One region of the Pullulanibacillus sp. KACC 23026 genome, then DNA from elsewhere that is predicted to be linked to it. Evidence: a T-box and tRNA genes for the amino acid it is inferred to sense, from the RefSeq annotation. Region 1 holds a T-box; the other holds one or more tRNA genes.

Region 1 (9,639 bases):
ATCTATGGATCGGTCTTAGCGGAGACGGCTGTTAACAATGGGTTTAGTCGTGTTCTTTTATATAGCGCTATGATTTTTCTTGGTATTACGATTTGGGATCTTTTTGTGGCTACTCTTACATCAGGTTTTAAACGCTTTTTCAATTATCGCATGTTAATTGTCATTTCGGCCTTGTCAGGGGTGTCGCTTATCCTATTTGGCGTTTATTTTGTTTGGCAAGGTCTAAAGGCCATTTTTGGTCAATGATTTAAAGGCCGGATCGTATTCAGTTTAATTAAATGACTAGTCTGCTTGAGAAGGGCAATCGTAGACGCTCTTCTTTTTATTTTGTTTCATAATTAGACAAAAGTCGTGTTAAAATGAACCCGTAATGACGGTTAACTCAAAAAAGAGGTGCTAAGATGCTAAAATTTACAATTTGTTTTATTAAACAAGGGAATCATTTTTTGATGTTAAATCGGGAATCTCCTGAATGGATGGGAGCCTGGAATGGTGTTGGAGGCAAGTTGGAAGAAAATGAAACACCGATCGAAGGAATCCTCCGTGAAGTAAAAGAAGAGACTCATTTAGAGCTTCAGCAAGATCTTGTTCAATATAAAGGAAAAGTAACTTGGTACGACGTTAACGGTACGTTCTATGGAGGGATGTACCTATTCTTAGCTGAAATTCCAGAATCGATGCGTTACGCAACGCCTGTTAAAACTGCGGAAGGCATATTGGATTGGAAATCACTTGATTGGCTATTGCATCCACAAAATAAGGGGGTGGCCGATGTTAAGCGATTCTTTGAGACGATGATTCATGATGCGCATCCTTATGACTATCGGTGTCTTTACGACGAAGACCTGTTAGTAGATGTTGAGAAAGTCAAGATAGTAGAGGAGCCTTTTGTTTAACGAATCAGGATTATCATTTTGCATGGACCTCGCAGGAGAGGAATGACACACTTATCATTCTTAGATTGATGATTTTGGACTTTTTGAGACATTATATACTTAAGGATAAATTTGTACTTCAGGCATTCATTCATCCTAAAAAAACGCTTGATTGTAATGAGGAGGGGCTTATGAAGCCAATGTTAAAGGTAGTGACGGCAATCGTCATTATTATACTGCTTCTTGCATGGTATGAACGCCCTATTCACGTTAAGGTCAATGGCCATTCAAAAATGATAAGTAAACAAGTATTGGGGATTGTCTCTCAATCACCAGCAAAAGAATGTAACTGTCCTCCGCCAAAAGGTCCAGGAGATCTCGAAATTACATATAAAAAGACGACTTATCACATTTATAAGGATCAATCGAAAGTTTATTATAAAAAGAATAAGGACTATGTCTTGTATGAAATAAGTGATGATGAATTGAAGAAGGTTGTGAAGGAAGTTGAACCATGATCAACTTCCTTTACTTATGTCTGTCTAATCCAATGTAACTTGAATTCATGACTAGTTGAATGAATGGACTCACGTGCCGAACCCCTATAGTTTAAGGCCTCCAACTAGGTCTCTTAAGTTTCTAGCAATGGAAAAGCTATTTTTATAAATTTTTATAGTCTATTTTTTTATTCACTTCATAGATATAGACATATAGTCGAATCTACTAGAGGTGAGGAAGATGGATTGGTATAAACAAACTGCACAAGCTGTTGAGGAACAGCTCGATAGTGATCGTCATAAAGGGCTGACCCAAGAGGAAAGTCAGAGGCGATTGAAGGCAAATGGCTTTAATGAATTAAAAGAGCAAGACAAGCCATCAGCGCTCTCGATTTTCCTATCACAGTTCAAGGATTTCATGATTTATGTGTTATTTGCAGCCATTTTGTTATCTGCTTTTTTAGGAGAATACCTCGATGCAGTCGCTATTTTTCTTATTGTCATCATGAATGGCATACTTGGCTACATTCAAGAGCAACGTGCTGAAAAATCACTTGATGCGCTCAGGGAGCTGTCAGCGCCCCATTCACTCGTTCTAAGAGAGGGAAAATGGATGAACATTCCTGCGAAAGAATTGGTGGTCGGAGATATCGTTAAGGTTGAAAGTGGTGACCGTATAGGCGCTGATCTTCGCTTTTTCTCCGCTTCCAATTTGCACGTAGAGGAGTCGGCACTGACAGGCGAGTCCGTTCCCTCACAGAAACAATCAGAGCCCATTCATGGCGATGATCTGCCTCTAGGGGATCAGTCCAACCGAGGGTTTATGGGGACGATGGTGACACAAGGAACAGGTGTTGGTATCGTCACGGAAACCGGTATGGATACAGAAATGGGTAAGATTGCAGGACTCATACAGAGCGCTGAGAAGCTGTCTACCCCATTGCAAATGAAGCTTGAGCAGCTTGGACGTACTCTTATTTATTTGTCTATTGGATTGACCGTATTGGTAGTATTATTAGGGGTCTATCGTGGGCATGAGCTCACTCATATGATTCTTTCAGGTGTGTCACTCGCTGTAGCTGCTATCCCCGAAGGATTACCAGCGATAGTAACGATTGCTCTAGCATTAGGTGTGCAGAAAATGATTAGGCGTCATGCCATTGTTAGAAAGCTTCCGGCAGTCGAAACTTTAGGGTCTGCAACGGTCATTTGTTCGGATAAAACGGGGACTCTTACTCAAAATAAAATGACGGTCACTCATCTTTGGACGGATGGAAAAACATGGGATGTGCCGGAGGATCCAAAGGTGGACCGTTTTAAAAAAGATGGCCGACCTATGCATATAGAAAATGAAACAACGCTAAAGCAACTGCTTGAATATGCGGTTCTTTGTAATGATGCGGTGATTGATCAGGAGGATGGGGACAAGCCTACACAACTTGGCGACCCAACTGAAATTGCTCTTTTAGAAAGCGGCAAAAAGGCGGGTATTACTAAACAAGGATTGAGTCCATCTTATAAAATCGTCCAAACTTTTCCGTTTGATTCCAGTCGTAAGATGATGAGTGTTATTGTTGAAAAGCCGAGCGGTGAACAATTTGCTGTGGTAAAAGGAGCGCCTGATGTTCTGCTTTCCCGCTGTGATTATATCATGTGGAATGGAACACGTGAGTTAAAACGTTCTAAGCATACCAATGCAATTGAAGAAGCCATCGATCAGCTTGGCCGAAAAGCATTAAGGAATATTGCTGTAGCCTATAAGCCGATTTATCAGAGTAAACCAAGCTCAGAAGCCGATCAGGTGGAAAAAGGTTTAACTTTTGTTGGACTCCAAGGCATGATTGATCCGCCGCGTCCGGAAGTGAAAAAAGCGATTGCGGAATGCCGGGAAGCTGGAATAAAGACTGTCATGATTACAGGGGATCATGCCGTTACAGCGAGTGCGATTGCCCGCCAGCTTGATCTATTACCTGCTCATGGGAAGGTTATGGATGGGGCCGCACTTTCAGCGTTGACTGAGGATGAACTCGTCAATCAAGTTGAGGATATCTACGTGTATGCTCGCGTTTCTCCAGAACATAAATTAAAAATTGTTAAAGCGTTACAGAAGAAAGGGCATGTTGTGGCCATGACGGGGGATGGAGTTAATGATGCACCAGCGATCAAATCCGCCAACATTGGTATTGCGATGGGGAATACAGGAACGGATGTAGCGAAGGAAGCCGCAGCTCTTGTCTTAAGCGATGACAATTTTTCATCCATTAAAGCAGCGGTTGAAGAGGGACGTAATATCTATGAAAACATCCGCAAGTTTATTCGCTACTTGTTAGCATCCAATGTCGGTGAGATTCTTGTGATGCTGATTGCGATGATGCTCGCCCTTCCGCTTCCTTTACTTCCTATCCAAATTCTGTGGGTTAACCTTGTGACAGACGGACTGCCTGCCATGGCCCTTGGCGTTGACCAAGCTGAAGACAATGTCATGAAACGCGGACCAAGACCGACTAATGAAGGTGTCTTCGCACGAGGGCTTGGCTGGAAAATTATCTCAAGAGGCTTTCTGATCGGTGTTGCGACAACAGCGGCGTTCTGGATCACTCTAAATGGCGATCCGGATGATCTGTTAAAAGCGCAAAGTGTCGCCTTTGTTACGCTCGTCATGGCCCAACTGATTCATGTGTTTGATTGCCGAAGCGAGCGTTCCATCTTTGATCGAAATCCTTTTGAAAACCGGTATCTTGTACTTGCGGTTTTTTCATCGATTTTACTGATGCTAGTCGTCATGTATGTTCCCGTTCTGCAGCCGGTCTTCCACACTGTTCCGTTAACCGTTCGTGATTGGCTGCTCGTCTTAGGTCTTGCTGCAATCCCAACTTTCTTATTGTCAGGCAATCAGCTTTTCAAGAAGGACAAAAGAACAACAGCAAGTCGCGTAAGCAGCCATTAATAATAAAAACAGCATGTGACAAGCTAACGGGTTTTCATTTGTGAGGATCAAAATTGGTCACTTACAAACTTCACCATCAAAAAGGCTTAGAGATGTAACGATCTCTAAGCCTTTTACATTTGCCTCTATGAAAATGGTCATTTGACACTTAAGCGAGTTTGATAAATAAGCGGAGAAATTTCTCTTAATCAAAAAATAGAACAGAACCTATCCTGGTAATTATTTTATTAAGTTAGCCGGGAGTTCTCCTATATAGTTAGCAGAGGGGCGGTAAATGGTATTAGCCTCTGCCTGTTCTAAAACGTGGGCAGTCCATCCTACAATTCGGCTAGCTGAGAAAGTTGGTGTAAAAAGGGATGGATCCAGCCCGATCGCCTTCATGATCGCTGCAGCATAAAATTCAACATTTGTATAAAGCTTGCGTCCTGGTTTGTATTTTTCAAGCAATTCAATCGCTCGTTGCTCTAAAAAATTAGCAAGATCAAGCCATGGATCTTCGCCGCCTATTTGTGAGGAAATTTCTTTTAAGGCTATCGCCCGCGGATCTTTTGTTTTGTATACGCGGTGGCCGAAGCCCATGATTTTTTCACCAGACGAAAGCTTTGATCTTAACCAGCCCTCTACATTCTCTTTTACTTTGATTTCATCCAGCATGTTAAGGACACCCGTCGGTGCTCCTCCATGAAGCGGCCCTTTCATCGTACCGATTGCCCCTGTAATCGCGGAAATAAGATCCGATTCAGAGGAGGAGATGACACGAGCGGTAAAGGTAGAAGCGTTCATGCCGTGTTCCATCGTGAGAATCATGTATGATTCGAGAGCCTTTACATGGGCAGATGAAGGCTCTGTTCCCCTTAGCATATATAAATAGTTTTTTACATGGGTGTAATCTTCATTTGGATCAACAGGCTCTAGACCCAATTGTTTTCTGTATCGATAGGCGATAATGGTGGGGAGTTTTGCTGTTAAATCGATCGCTTCTTCAACAGTTGGCGGCCAAGCATGATCCGGAGTTCCAAGTGAAGAAACAGCCGTACGAAGAACACTCATCAGATCCATTTCAACCGGTAAGGCTTCAAGGATGGCCTTGAGTGAAGCTGGAAGCGCTCTTCCTTTTTTCAATCGCAGCTGTAATTGATCCAATTCATCAGCGTTCGGCAAATACCCGTACCACAATAAGTGAGCAACTTCTTCAAATGTATGTTGGAGTGCGAGCTTCTTCGCCTCGACACCTCGATAAATGAGTAAGCCTGCTTTTCCATCTATAAAACTAAGCTTGGTGTCAGATACCAAAACATCCTTAAGTCCTTTATTTAACATTTCTATACAACCCCCTTCTATTAAGTAGTATACTGTTGATAATTGTTTAAAAAAATTAAATAAAATTAATGATTTTAATTAAATTTATTAAATGATGAGGGGCTATATATATGGAGACAAAGTGGCTTCACACCTTTTTATCAGCCGCCAAAACAGAGAATTTTAGAAAGACTTCTGAACTGTTATTTATCTCTCAACCCACTGTTTCCGTCCATATTAAGTTACTGGAAGCGTATTTGGGCTGTAAGTTGTTTGAGAAACAAGGCCGCCATATTTTTCTTACTGAAGGGGGACAGCGGTTTTTGCCTTATGCCAAAGAGATGGTTGATCTGGATGAGCGAGGCTTTGAAACCATTCAGAGATATAAACAAGGCTTTGAAACAACATTGAAATTAGCTGTTTCGCCACTCATTGCCACCTATTCACTTCCCTACATATTAAGAGACTATCTATCTGAAAATCCAAATGTAGAAGTGGAGGTGAAGGTCGTCGAATCCGAGGTCATTGAGGAACTCGTTTTGTCTGGTGTATGTGACTTGGGTTTATCGCGAATGAACGGCAAATTTAAGGATGTCACCTGTCAAGTGGTTCAGGAAGATCCGGTTCTGTTTGTTGTGCCTCATGATGGCATGGATTTAGAAACCGCACCTGGCTTTGACATCGATCAGTTGCTTCAGGACAACATCCTTCTTACTCAAAATCATCCGGAGTATTGGGAACCGTTATTGGAACAGTTGAGGCATTTAAACTATACATTTCGTTCCATGATGGTTTCACAAGTGGAGGTAACTAAACGATTTATAGAACAGGGAATTGGTCTGTCCTTTTTGCCGCGCTTAACGATTCGAAGGGAATTGTTAGAAGGAAGATTGCTGGATGTTGATTTTCCAGGTCTCTCTTTGCCTCTCGCGAAAACATATGCCTTATATAAAAGAGGAAAATCAGAGGCGAGTCTATTTCTTCACAGGATGAAACAGCTATATGGAACCTAATGTGAGGTCAACTCATTTGATCGAGGGCAGATGAGATGGAAAGTTCCAAATTTGTCTTGAAATTAAGCGATTCCATTAGGTTTGGGTATTGCCATTTGTTTGAGAATCGTCTATGATGAGAACAATAAAAATGACGTTGATTAGGATCAGTAATTTGAAGAGCTTTTCAGAGAGGGAACGGGTGGTGCAAGTTCCTAATGTATCTTCAGATGAACCTGCCTAAGAGTCCTGTATGATCATACAGCGGTTTGTGCCGTTATCACAATAGAGTGTAAAGCGATGCTTTAAACTAGGATGGTACCGCCAGCAATGGTTCCTAGTCTTTAGCATCGCTTTTTATTTTTAAGGAGGATTAAGATGGCGAAGGAATTTGTGGAACGTATTACGTCGATGGAGGACGATTTTGCAAAATGGTACACGGATGTCGTGACAAAAGCGGAATTGATTGACTACTCCAGTGTAAGAGGAAGCATGATTCTCCGTCCGTATGGCTATCGGCTTTGGGAAAATATAAAGCAGGAACTAGACAAAAGAATTAAAGAAACCGGGCATGAAAATGTGTATATGCCATTATTCATTCCAGAAAGTTTACTTCAGAAAGAAAAGGATCATATTGAAGGTTTCGCCCCAGAGGTTGCGTGGGTCACTCATGGCGGTGAAGAAGAGCTTGCGGAACGTTTATGTGTGAGGCCGACTTCAGAAGTTTTATTTGGTGAACACTATAAAACTATAATTCATTCCTATCGCGACTTGCCAAAGCTTTATAATCAATGGTCAAATGTGGTGAGGTGGGAGAAGACGACACGCCCATTCCTAAGAACACTTGAGTTTTTATGGCAGGAGGGTCATACCTGTCATGAGACTGAAGAAGAAGCGATTGAAGAAACGATAAAAATGTTGAACGTCTATGCCTCTATTTGTGAGGAGTATCTCGCCCTTCCAGTAGTAAAAGGTAAAAAGACAGAAAAAGAAAAGTTTGCAGGTGCTGTATCAACCTATACGATTGAAAGCCTTATGCATGACGGAAAAGCATTACAGGCTGGCACCTCCCATTATTTTGGAGAGGGCTTTGCGAAGGCCTTCGACATTCAATTTACCGATCGAGTGGGTAACCGGCAATATGTTAAGCAAACTTCTTGGGGCTTTACGACACGAATAATTGGCGCCATGATTATGGTTCATGGCGATAATCGCGGCCTTGTGGTCCCACCTAAAATAGCGCCTATTCAGGTCGTCATCGTTCCCATTGCCCAACATAAAGAAGGGGTCCTTGATGCCGCTTATAATCTAAAGGAGTCTCTATCTTCAGAAGTCCGAGTGCATCTAGATTCAAGTGATAAAACACCCGGTTGGAAATTCAATGAATATGAAATGAAGGGTGTGCCTATTCGGCTTGAAGTAGGACCGCGTGATCTTGAACAAAACCAGGTTGTATTGGTTAGAAGGGATACGGGTGAAAAGAAAATTGTAAAGGCGGATATCCTGTTATCAGAGATTCAGTCCATGCTTCTAAGTATCCAGCAGGACTTATATAACAAAGCAAAGGGGCACCTTGAGAAAAAGACATCTGCTGCCTCTAATATGAAAGAATTTAAAGAGAAGCTTGAAAACGAGACTGGGTTTATTCAATCGATGTGGTGCGGTAAAGTGGATTGTGAGGAGCAAATTAAAGAAGAAACAGGAGCTACATCCAGATGCATGCCTCTTAAAGAGTTCCAAAAGCCATCGGATACGTGCGTGTATTGCGGAGAAAAAGCAGAGCATCTTGTCTATTGGGCGAAGGCTTATTAAGAAATTCAGGTAGGAAACCTATTTTATGAGGATCCTGCCTGTTGTTACTTAATCTTGCGTCATGACAAATGTATTGCCTTCACTATCCTTAAAGATGGCCTGAGTTCCCCAAGGCTGTTTCTTAGGCGGTTCTACAAACTCAACCCCTTTTGCAGCCCATTCCTTATATGTATGATCGATATTCTCTGTACTGATTGAGGCCATGGCGAATCCGCCAATTTGGCTTTCCATTCCAGGAGGGGTAAAGAGGACAAAGGTTGTTTCGCGATTTTTCCAACCCACTTCGATCCAGCGTGTTCCATTGCCAAAAGGCTGATCTGTTAAACACTCGCATCCCAAACAGTCTGTATAGAACTTTAAGGCGCGATCTTGATTAGCTACTGGTATAGTACAAAATTTGATTTTTGGCATGATTAACCTCCGATATTTTGTATGTTACTCTTAATATACCTAAAAAAAGAATGCGAGGAAATGTAATGAATAATTTAACCAAAATTAAAATAGAAAAACCGGCTAAGGAGATTTTCGAAGCTTTTGTTGACCCCGAGAAAATAGGCGGCTTCTGGTTTTCTTCCTGCTCTGAAAGATGGGAGCAGGGAAAAACCGTTACTTTGAGATATGAAGAATACAACGCTCAAGGTGATATTAAAATTGCTGAGCTTGAGGCTAATAAGAAAATCGTTTTTCACTGGGGCACGAATGGAGAAGGCAATAAAGTAAGCATTTTCTTTACTGAACTAGAGGATCACAGCACATCCGTTGTCATTGAAGAGGAAGGCTTCAGTGTTAATCATGAGGATCAAATTCTTTACCTATTAGATAATAAAGGGGGATGGGTCTATACGTTAACCTGTCTTAAAGCTTATTTGGAATTCGCTGTGACAACACTAAGAGCTAGTTTGATAAAAAAGTAAGCTATTTGCTGCAGCTTGATTGAATAAAGGTTATTCTCTAAGAAAAAAAGAGGATAGTCTTTTTTTATTTCTTAAGAGCATAAGAGATTTGCCATGTTGGAAAATCGGAATATTGTGAATCTATCGTTAGTAGAAAAAAAAGTGGGGGTCATGCAAGTCGCTTTGAATTGAGGAAATGGGACGTCCAATTAGTTCTTATAGTGAGAATGAATTTCAAATGACGTTAAGTGAAAAACAAAACCAACCCAGTGCGAACCAGGCTGGTAAAAAATGAGTCAGTTTATTTTATGACTTTATCAATGG
Region 2 (9,639 bases), 2.4 Mb from region 1:
TTTTGTACGCCAACAAACAACTTGTTACACAGGATCAGCTCTCACAATAAAACGAATAAAGGCTAACTAACACTTCTTTAGTGCATTCGCCTTGTCATTCCTCCCTGTTCTGTGCCACAATTATAAAGGATGGAGGCATCCATTGATTTACATACAAAAATGAAACCGCTTTAGGCTGTGAAGTTTAGCTATTTGGCGGACTATCAGTAGGAGGAATGAGCGTTGAGAACGATTAAACTTGGGACTAGTAATCTAGAAGTACCGGTAGTGGCAGTAGGCTGCATGCGCTTAAATTCACTGGAGAAAGCTCAAGCAGAACGTTTTGTTCAGAAGGCACTTGATCTTGGAGCCAATTTCTTTGACCATGCGGATATCTACGGCGGCGGGACATGCGAAGAAATTTTTGCAGATGCTATTCATATGAGTGACGACGTCCGAGAAAAAATCATTCTTCAATCTAAATGCGGCATTAGACCGGATAAAGGAATGTTCGATTTCTCCAAAGAACATATTTTGGCATCGGTTGACGGTATTTTAAAGCGTTTGAAAACAGACTATTTAGACATCCTTCTACTCCACCGTCCCGATACATTGGTTGAGCCAGAAGAAGTAGCTGAGGCTTTTGATCAATTAGAGAGTTCTGGCAAGGTTCGCCACTTCGGCGTTTCCAACCAAAACCCTATGCAAATTAACCTGCTAAAAAAATATGTCAAACAGCCGATTGTAGCGAATCAGCTTCAGTTGAGTATTACCAATTCAACGATGATCTCACAAGGCTTCAATGTAAACATGGAAAACGATTCTGCAGTCAACCGTGATGGCAGCATCCTTGACTATTGTCGGTTGAATGACATCACGATTCAGCCATGGTCCCCTTTCCAATATGGTTTCTTTGAAGGGGTTTTCCTTGATAACGACAAGTTCCCTGAATTAAATCAAAAAATTGATGAAATCGCTAAGAAATATGATGTAAGCAACACAACGATTGCCATTGCCTGGCTCCTTCGTCATCCGGCCAACATGCAGCCTGTCACTGGAACTATGAATGAGGGCCGTTTAGCCGATTGTGTGAAAGCAAGCGAAATCACTTTAACCCGTGAGGAATGGTATGAAATCTTCCGTGCAGCAGGGAATGTCCTTCCTTAATGGTTTGATTTTCAGCAGGTGGAACTAAGTGGGTCAAACAGGAAACGAGCACTTTGATTGAATCAGAGTGCTTGTTTTTTATTTTTTTAATAAACATTTCATTGGGAGGACATATATAGCCAGTTCGATTAGACTATAAACTGAGATAGTTAATTAAGGAGGCCGCTTTAGTGTTCATGGCAATGGGTTTATTTATATTAGCCGGTATAACTGAGATTGGCGGCGGTTATTTGATCTGGCTGTGGATTAAGGACGGATACCCGCTTTACATAGGCCTATTAGGCGGTATTAGTCTCATCCTGTATGGAATTATTGCTGCCTTCCAAGCTTTTCCTTCCTTCGGCCGTGTGTACGCCGCTTATGGCGGTGTTTTTATCTTCCTATCCATCTTATGGGGCTGGTGGATCGATAAAAAAACACCCGATAGTTATGATTGGATCGGTGCAGCAGTGTGCCTAATCGGCGCCTCGATCATCCTCTTTGCACCCCGTCACTAATGTTTTCAACCCACTTGGGGAATTCCTAAGATGATGATTCAATTTGGAGGTGAGGGCTAATGACCGACGGTGCTTACATGGCCGTTTTTGCATGCTTCATGGGGGGGCTTACACTAGTTGGGCTGAACTTTATTAGAGTCCAGAAAAATAAAAGCAAGTAAGTTAGCTCACTAAGAAACAAGGGATGCCCGCGTTTCTTGAATCGATACAAGGACATCCCTACATGTAAAATGCTCCTATTCACCTAACAAAAACCCCCCTCAAATGAAAAAAGAGACTATTCAGCAGCAAAGTAACCGGTCCAACCAGTCCTTCACTAAAACGAGTCCCTTCAAATAATTCATAGGCCACCGTGTTTCTGGGCTCGCTAAAAATTGGAGATGGCTTTCGATTGCCTGAGCAGCTTTAGTCTAGGATATATCACCTATTGAACCGATTACGGATTTATAAAAAGGAGCCTCGAGAAATTGGCTAAGGCCCCTTTATAAGTAAGTTTTGCCAAACCACCCTGTTTAAAATTATGACTGGGTTGCTTTTCTTACGGCAGGAGCAACCTCGGTGGCTAAAAGCTCAATATTCTTGGCAACTGTTTTAAAAGGCATGCCGCCAATGTCGATCTGGGCTAAGAAACGCCGATGCCCAAACGCTTCATATTGGCGCAAAATTTTTTCCGTTACCTGCTGAGGGCTTCCTACAAATAAGGCTTGATCGGGTGAGGCTTGAAAATTGAATTCGTCACGGATCGCTGGTGTTGTCGGCTTACCCAGTTGCTGATTCAGCGTCATCCAATAATTAGCGTGATAGGGATAATACTCATCAAGCGCTTGTTGAGTCGTCTTTCCAATAAACGCATGACCGGTCACGCCCACTTGTAATTCAGTCGGCGAATAACCTGCTTGTTGACCCGCCTGCCGGTAAAGGTCCGCGAGCGCCTTGAAGCGTTGCCAGTCTCCTAACAAAATCCCCATCGCTAAGCCCGCTCCATATCGGCCTGCTCTGGAAGCACTCTCAAGCGTTCCTCCTACGCCAACCCATATAGGAATCTTTTTCTGGGCAGGGCGAGGGGCAATTTCTGCATCATGAAGGGGTGTTCGATAGCGCCCGCTCCACGTTACTTTTTTGGATGTATTTAGCTTCTGAAGTAAATCCAGATGTTCCTCAAATAATTGGTCATAATGCGATCGGTCATAGCCAAACAATGAAAAAGCTTCGCCAAATGCCCCGCGACCGGCAATAATCTCTGCCCTTCCTTTGGATAAAATATCAAGCGTTGCAAATTCTTCAAACAGTCTAACAGGGTCCACTGTATTTAAGACAGTCGTCGCGCTTGTAAGTTTGATCTGTTTCGTCACTTGTGAGATAGCTGAAAGAGCTACTACAGGAGTCGAAATAGCATAATCTAAACGGTGATGCTCACCTAATCCAAAAACATCCAAGCCTGCTTCATCAGCAAGTTTTGCCGCTTGAATGAGTTCTTCAAGCCGCTGGTCGGCACTGATTGCCTTCCCAGTATGAGGATTGGGGGATAAGTCGGCTAAAGAATAAATACCTATTTCCATTCCCCTGTTTTTGCTTGTATTGTCTCCAATCATCGCTCTCCCTCCGACTTTGTACGATCTATATTTATAGAAATAGTCTAAAGAAATTCTATGGTCAGATATACTATATTCTTAAACCAAAGTGAACGAACCCTGTCCTTTAGGAATTAGACGTTTGTCACGAAAAATAAACTATAAGAGGCTGGGACAGAGAAGTAGTTGACGAATAGAAAAAACCGAACCTATTCACACCTTTAACGTGATGGGTTCGGTTTTTCATTTATAAGTTAAGTCAGTTATGAAACGCTAGTTAAACTACATCGCTTTCCTAGGGCACGGCCTCTCTCCCTTTTATTCTCATTATTGCATTTGGTACTGGAAACGATGAAGGTTTGCGAACACACCGCCTTTTTCCACTAATTCATCATGACGGCCTTCCTCTGCAATCCCGTCCTCTGTGACGACAACGATTCGGTCCGCGTGTCGAATCGTTGCCAGTCGATGGGCAATAATCAAGGTTGTTCGATTCTTAGCAAGCTCATTCAAAGCACTTTGAATAATCATTTCGGTCTCGGTATCCAGAGCAGAGGTTGCTTCATCTAAAATCAAAATGGGTGGATTCTTCAAGAACATGCGTGCGATGGCAATACGTTGCTTTTGACCGCCTGAGAGTTTCAGACCTCTTTCCCCGATTTGGGTCTCATAGCCGTCCGGCAAGGAATGAATAAACTCCTCCAGATGGGCTCGTCTTGCCGCATCCTGTATGTCCTCATCTGTCGCGTTCAACTTCCCATAAGCAATATTTTCCCTTAATGTGCCTGTAAAAAGGAACACGTCCTGCTGAACAATCCCAATCTGCGAACGAAGGGATTCCTTCGTCATATCACGAACATCAATTCCATCTATCGTAATCCGTCCTTCATTCACATCATAAAAACGAGGGATGAGTGTGCAAATCGTACTTTTCCCTGCTCCAGACGGGCCGACAAATGCAACCGTTTCTCCCGCTTGAATCCTTAGGTCAATTCCTTTCAACACCGGTTTATTATCATCATATTGGAATCGGACGTGCTCAAACTGAATGTCACCTTTTAATTCGGAAGCCTCGATGGCATTCTCACGATTGACGACCTCTGGTTCTTCTCTTAACAAGTCCATGAATCGCTTAAACCCTGCCATGCCTCTTGGATAAAGCTCCATTAACGCACTGATTTTATCAACTGGCTTGAACAATACGTTTACATATAAAACAAAACTCACCAGTTCCCCATAAGAAAGTCTGTGCTTAAAGCTCAGCCAAGCCCCGAGCACCAGGACAATAAGCATCATAAAGCGAGTCAACATATAAATACCTGCGTCACTATAGGACATGGTAAAATAAGCGCCAAGCTTGGCTTTTCGATACGTCTGATTATTCTTACGGAAAAGGGAAATCTCATGGCGCTCATTCGTAAACGACTGAACAACTCGGGCTCCGGAAACACTGTCCTCTACCCGTGCATTCACATTCCCAATATCCTCATACATCCGATCCCACGATTTATTCATTTTCAAATTACAAATCACAATCAATAGAGTGAGAAAAGGCAATACACAAACCGTCACAAGAGCCAAAGTCATATTAATTCTGAGCATGATTAAAAAGGCACCAAGAATCGTCATAATCGTAATAAAGAGATCCTCTGGTCCATGATGAGCAAGCTCTCCTATATCAAACAGGTCATTGGTAATTCGACTCATAATATGCCCCGTCTTCACGTTATCAAAAAACTTAAAGGATTGCTTCTGAACATGTTCAAACAACTCTTGTCTCATATCTGTTTCAATATTAATTCCAAGCATATGTCCCCAATAGCTCACGATAAATTGTAAGAACGTGCTGACGACATAGAGTGCAAGCAGTCCGGCACTCACTGATACAATGGTAGACCAATTCCCATGCGGCAACAGAGAATCGATAAACCATTGAACCGCAAGCGGAAACCCCAGTTCTAGAATAGCAACAATAATCGCACAAGTGAAGTCCATAATGAACAGTCGCCGATGCGGGACATAATACGAAAAAAAACGCTTAACCATGCTTTTCTCCCCTTTTTTTAAATCTATTTCTACTTCTGCAGCCTTTCAATTTGCCCGTCACCTGAGAAGCTTGACTCGGATTGACAAATTTGATCCTCTCAAGTTGGGCTATCCAAGAATTCTCATTCATTATAACTGATGAAAAAACCTTATAACATGGGGAAGCTCAATTTACTTTGACCTGAACCCCTTTTTTCAAAGACCCCACTTACAAACAATCAGACTCCCATTAGCTCTTGAAAACACCCCAAGAGATAATTAAACTTTCAGAATCATTCGCTTGATGTCCGTCTAATAAATTGGTAAGATAAGATTATGATGCCGGGGCGTGGCTCAGCTTGGTACGAGCGCTACACTGGGGGTGTAGAGGTCGCAGGTTCAAATCCTGTCGCTCCGATTGATTCAAGTTGCGGGAATAGCGTCAAAACGATTCTTCCACTTGGGAGAATCGTTTTTCATACTTAGCCGCTTTTCTTTATTAACGAACGAAAGGGAGAACGCCATGTCTTTAGAAAGTGTGAAAGCCCATTTTCAAAAGTGGAACCGTGAGAATGATATTATGGAATTTGATTCTTCCAGTGCAACCGTTGAAGAAGCCGCCGCTACCATTGGCGTGGAGCCTGAGCGGATCGCTAAAACCTTATCATTTAGAGGCTCTGATGATCTGGCAGTCCTAGTAGTGGCAGCAGGGGATGCTAAAATTGATAATAAAAAGTTTCGTCACTTTTTTGGAATGAAAGCACGCATGCTAAGTCCTGAGGAGGTGCTAGAACAGACCGGACATGCTATCGGCGGTGTCTGTCCTTTTGGGCTCGCGCATGATTTGGATGTTTACCTAGATGTCTCACTCAAGCGATTTCATACCGTCTTTCCCGCTTGCGGAAGCCGACATTCAGCCATTGAACTGAATCTAGATGATTTGAGTACCTTTTCCTCGGCAAAGGACTGGATCGATGTTTGCAAGGGCTGGCAAAACGAGGAGGGAGAAAGTTCATAACCCAATCCTTCTTCTGCGTTAGGCCACCGAACGCCCAAAAAAATTCAAATGGCTATTCCAACCGTTCGGCACATTGAATCAGCGCGGTCAACGTTTCATCCCATTGTGCAAGCAGGCACTCCTTTGGCCATTTTTCTGGGGGATTTTTCAAGTCCTTTTCGATTAAAAGAAGCATCCATAGCGAGAAGATCGCTGAAAATGTGTAATAATCCTTTTTAAAAGCCCCCCGCTCAAGCCTTCTCCCTGTTTGGTCGACAGCTGCTAAATAGCCGTCAAGCGCCTTTTCACGCAAATCCGAGGTGACTGTCTTAGGAAATAAAGGATGGGAAAGATCCAAGAGATGATACAAATCCCAATACCGCATGTTAAGATGAGCATGCTCCCAGTCCAGGACCACCACCCGATTCCCACTTGCAGCGTAATTGCCGAGATGCAGATCACCATGCGAAAACACTAGTTCCTGACTTAACGAGTCATTAAGATGCTTAAATACTTTAGCTATCACCGATTGATAGGGTTTAAATGATGACGAGTTTAGACGATTCCTCTTTTCAGCCAATAGCGTCTCGATCATTTCAGCAATTGGCGGCTTAGGTCCCAGAAGACCAGAAACCTTCAGATGATCAATTGGAAAGGCATGCCAATGAGCAATGGTTTTCGCCATTTGAAGAACACTCTTTTCTTCAAACTGATGGGTCAATGCCCCCATATCCTCAAAAATAATCCAGCTATGTTCGGGTTTATCCGACTGAGAGGCGGCTACGATTTTGGGGGCAGGAACCTTCAAATCGGGCAAAACCTGTTCATAAATCCATCTCTCTTTGCCGAATTGACTTGGATTCGTGAGCGGCTTAAAAATATAGCTTTCTGTGGGCGTCAGAAAAAAGCGTTCTACTTTCCGTCCATTTGTTCCAACGTAGAGCGTTTCACATCGAAAGAGACTATTCTCATTCAAATAGCCTTCTGGCAGTACACATTCCATAATATTGCCCATTCCCCAACACCCTCTCAAATAGAGCCATTTTCCTGATTTTTATCTATTATTCTATAGAACAATTGAAAATTAAGCGAGAAAGAAGACCGAAAAATTAAAAGCCAATTCCTGTCCATCTTATGACATGAATCGGCTTTTTTGATTATTCAATAGAGGATTTCATTCGTTCATACATGGCTTTACACGTTTCATCAATCTCATCTCTTGAAAGTCGCAACGCTCTTGCTGATGTCCCGAAGCCAAACTCTAATTTCCCTTCTTCCAACCCCGCAAAAATTGAATCCGCAAACTCATCGACATTTGCCCCAAAGGTGTGCAGACCAACGCCGCCTAAGTCTGTATTGACAGCTGGCGGAGCAACTTCAATCACCTCAACAGCCGTTTGCGACAATTGGAGCCGCAAACTCATCGTAAAAGAATGAAGGGCTGCCTTTGTCGCCGAATAAATCGGAGCTATGGCCATTGGCGTAAAAGCAAGTCCTGAGGTTACATTAATGATCGCTGCCTCTTTCTTTTCAGCTAAATGCGGAGCAAAGAGCATAGCTAAATGAAAAGGCGCTTCAATATTTGAGCGAATTTCCATATTAAAATAGTCCCATTCGTTCATCGCATCGGCCTTTAAGATATTGAACCGCTGCTGAATGCCAGCATTATTCACCAAAACGTCCAAATCAGGATGGTTCTTCATTACCCATTCAAAAAGAGCCCCTCTTTCAGAAGCCTCGGTCAAATCGCAAGAATAAGTAGCCGCTTCTGGAAACTGCTCTTTGAACTCTTGAAGCCTTGTCTCCCGTCTTCCGCAAACAATAACTTTACTGCCTGCTTTCAAAAAACGTTCCGCAAAAGCGCGCCCAATTCCTGTCGCACCACCTGTTATAAGAACCGTATGACCAGATAACTTCATCCCAATCCCTCTTTTCTACTGTTCTTCAATTAATAAAGTATACCTTGTTTCATTAGGTTTCCCAAATTACCGTTACCGATAATATAAGATGCATTTTATCACTTCCTCCAGCCCTTTTAACGGAACTAGTCCTAAATGAGACAACCCTTAGCATATAAATAAAACAGATATAAAAAGAGAGGAAGTATGAAAGGTGTTTCATGAATTTGATAAAGCAATTGTCGGCATGTCACTGCTTCGTGTATTATCCGGAACAATTGAAATCACGGTTGCCATTTTCATATTTCGGCTCAATGATATCAGTAAGGCCTTAGTTCTTAATAGCTCTTTGGCCTTAGTCGGCCCATGTATCCTTATCCTCACGACTGCCATTGGGGTATTAGGCCTAGCGGAAAAAATTTCTTTTATGAGGATTTTTATTATATTTGCTGGTATTTTATTGATCTTAATCGGCTCCAGAATGAAATAAGGATTCAAGTCTTGTGCTAAGCAACTCGGGCCTCTCTTCTGGAAAAAAAAGCCATACCCCCCTGAATCCTTACACTTTCAAGAGCCAACACTTAATATTTCCTTTCTTCAGGAGATGCTGTTATAATGACCCCGATAACCTGTTAATTCTAACCTAAAACTTTCGCGAAATTTTAGCCTTTATATAGATTATTCGCAAACAGGATTGAAGGAGGCATTATGTTTATAATAATTGGTATTCTGGTTGTAGGTGTTGCACTTAAGCTATACCTCAACTCCCTGCATCTGCGAAAGCTTCCTTACCTCGAGATAAAAAATGGCGTAACTGACCATCTTGACCAGATGGCTATTCTTGATTTGCGAGATTTCAACCAATCCTATAAATCTCCTATTAACAATGCACTCAACATTCCATCAGCTTATCTTAAAAGATATTATTCCGAGATTCCAAATAAGGCGATAGTCATCGTTGCCTCAGAACCTCGTCTTGTGGCGGCTGACATCCAATTCCTAAAACGCAAAGGACACCGAATCGTTGGATTACTCAATCCCGAGCCACATGAAAAATGCGTTTTGAACGCTTGCAAATCCCTTTGATGAAAAAGACAGCGAACTTACCGTTCACTGTCTTTTTTTTGTACGGCTAAAATTAGATCTTTACTCATGACGTCTTCGGCATGAACCACTCTATTTGTGTAAAATACTAGCTCAATAGATCGGTAATTGGGCCTCCATCCGTATGAAAATTTCCCCAAGAACCTATCACGGAGCCAAGAATAACTCGCAATCAACACGTAGAGGAATATTTTTAGATTAAAAGAAGGGAAATCTTTTTGAATCACGAATAAGTTATTTAACCGCCTTTCTCCCAACTCATTTTTTAGCGTTTTCTCAAGCCTCGGCAGTATTCCGCTAACTTGCTCCCCCCAATCCCCACAACTTATTTACCTGTCCACCTTTTCTAAACAATTTTCCTTCGTTCCATGCTGAATCCTGATTCCCCCCCAAACAAAGAA

The links. The T-box of region 1 lies ahead of proS (proline--tRNA ligase). A T-box ahead of a tRNA ligase gene usually reads a tRNA of that ligase, here a tRNA-Pro.
Region 2: it has a tRNA-Pro gene. The T-box ahead of proS (proline--tRNA ligase) is inferred to sense a tRNA for this amino acid. The anticodon was not compared.

The regions. Positions count from the first base shown of each region.
Region 1 covers NZ_CP119107.1:2,564,919-2,574,557, reverse strand. The annotation lists gene PU629_RS11985 (LysE family transporter) at 1-246, shown strand, start outside; gene PU629_RS11980 (NUDIX hydrolase) at 402-896, shown strand; gene PU629_RS11975 (hypothetical protein) at 1,067-1,393, shown strand; gene PU629_RS11970 (cation-translocating P-type ATPase) at 1,614-4,319, shown strand; gene PU629_RS11965 (citrate synthase/methylcitrate synthase) at 4,539-5,645, opposite strand; gene PU629_RS11960 (LysR family transcriptional regulator) at 5,750-6,631, shown strand; T-box leader at 6,759-6,952, shown strand; gene proS (proline--tRNA ligase) at 6,989-8,422, shown strand; gene PU629_RS11950 (VOC family protein) at 8,471-8,833, opposite strand; gene PU629_RS11945 (SRPBCC domain-containing protein) at 8,899-9,336, shown strand; gene PU629_RS11940 (hypothetical protein) at 9,633-9,639, opposite strand, start outside.
Region 2 covers NZ_CP119107.1:174,413-184,051, reverse strand. The annotation lists gene PU629_RS00860 (aldo/keto reductase) at 223-1,146, shown strand; gene PU629_RS00855 (YnfA family protein) at 1,323-1,643, shown strand; gene PU629_RS00850 (LLM class flavin-dependent oxidoreductase) at 2,162-3,235, opposite strand; gene PU629_RS00845 (ABC transporter ATP-binding protein) at 3,542-5,260, opposite strand; tRNA gene PU629_RS00840 (tRNA-Pro) at 5,583-5,657, shown strand; gene PU629_RS00835 (YbaK/EbsC family protein) at 5,763-6,257, shown strand; gene PU629_RS00830 (phosphotransferase family protein) at 6,310-7,251, opposite strand; gene PU629_RS00825 (SDR family oxidoreductase) at 7,394-8,155, opposite strand; gene PU629_RS00820 (YqhV family protein) at 8,349-8,624, shown strand; gene PU629_RS00815 (hypothetical protein) at 8,843-9,220, shown strand.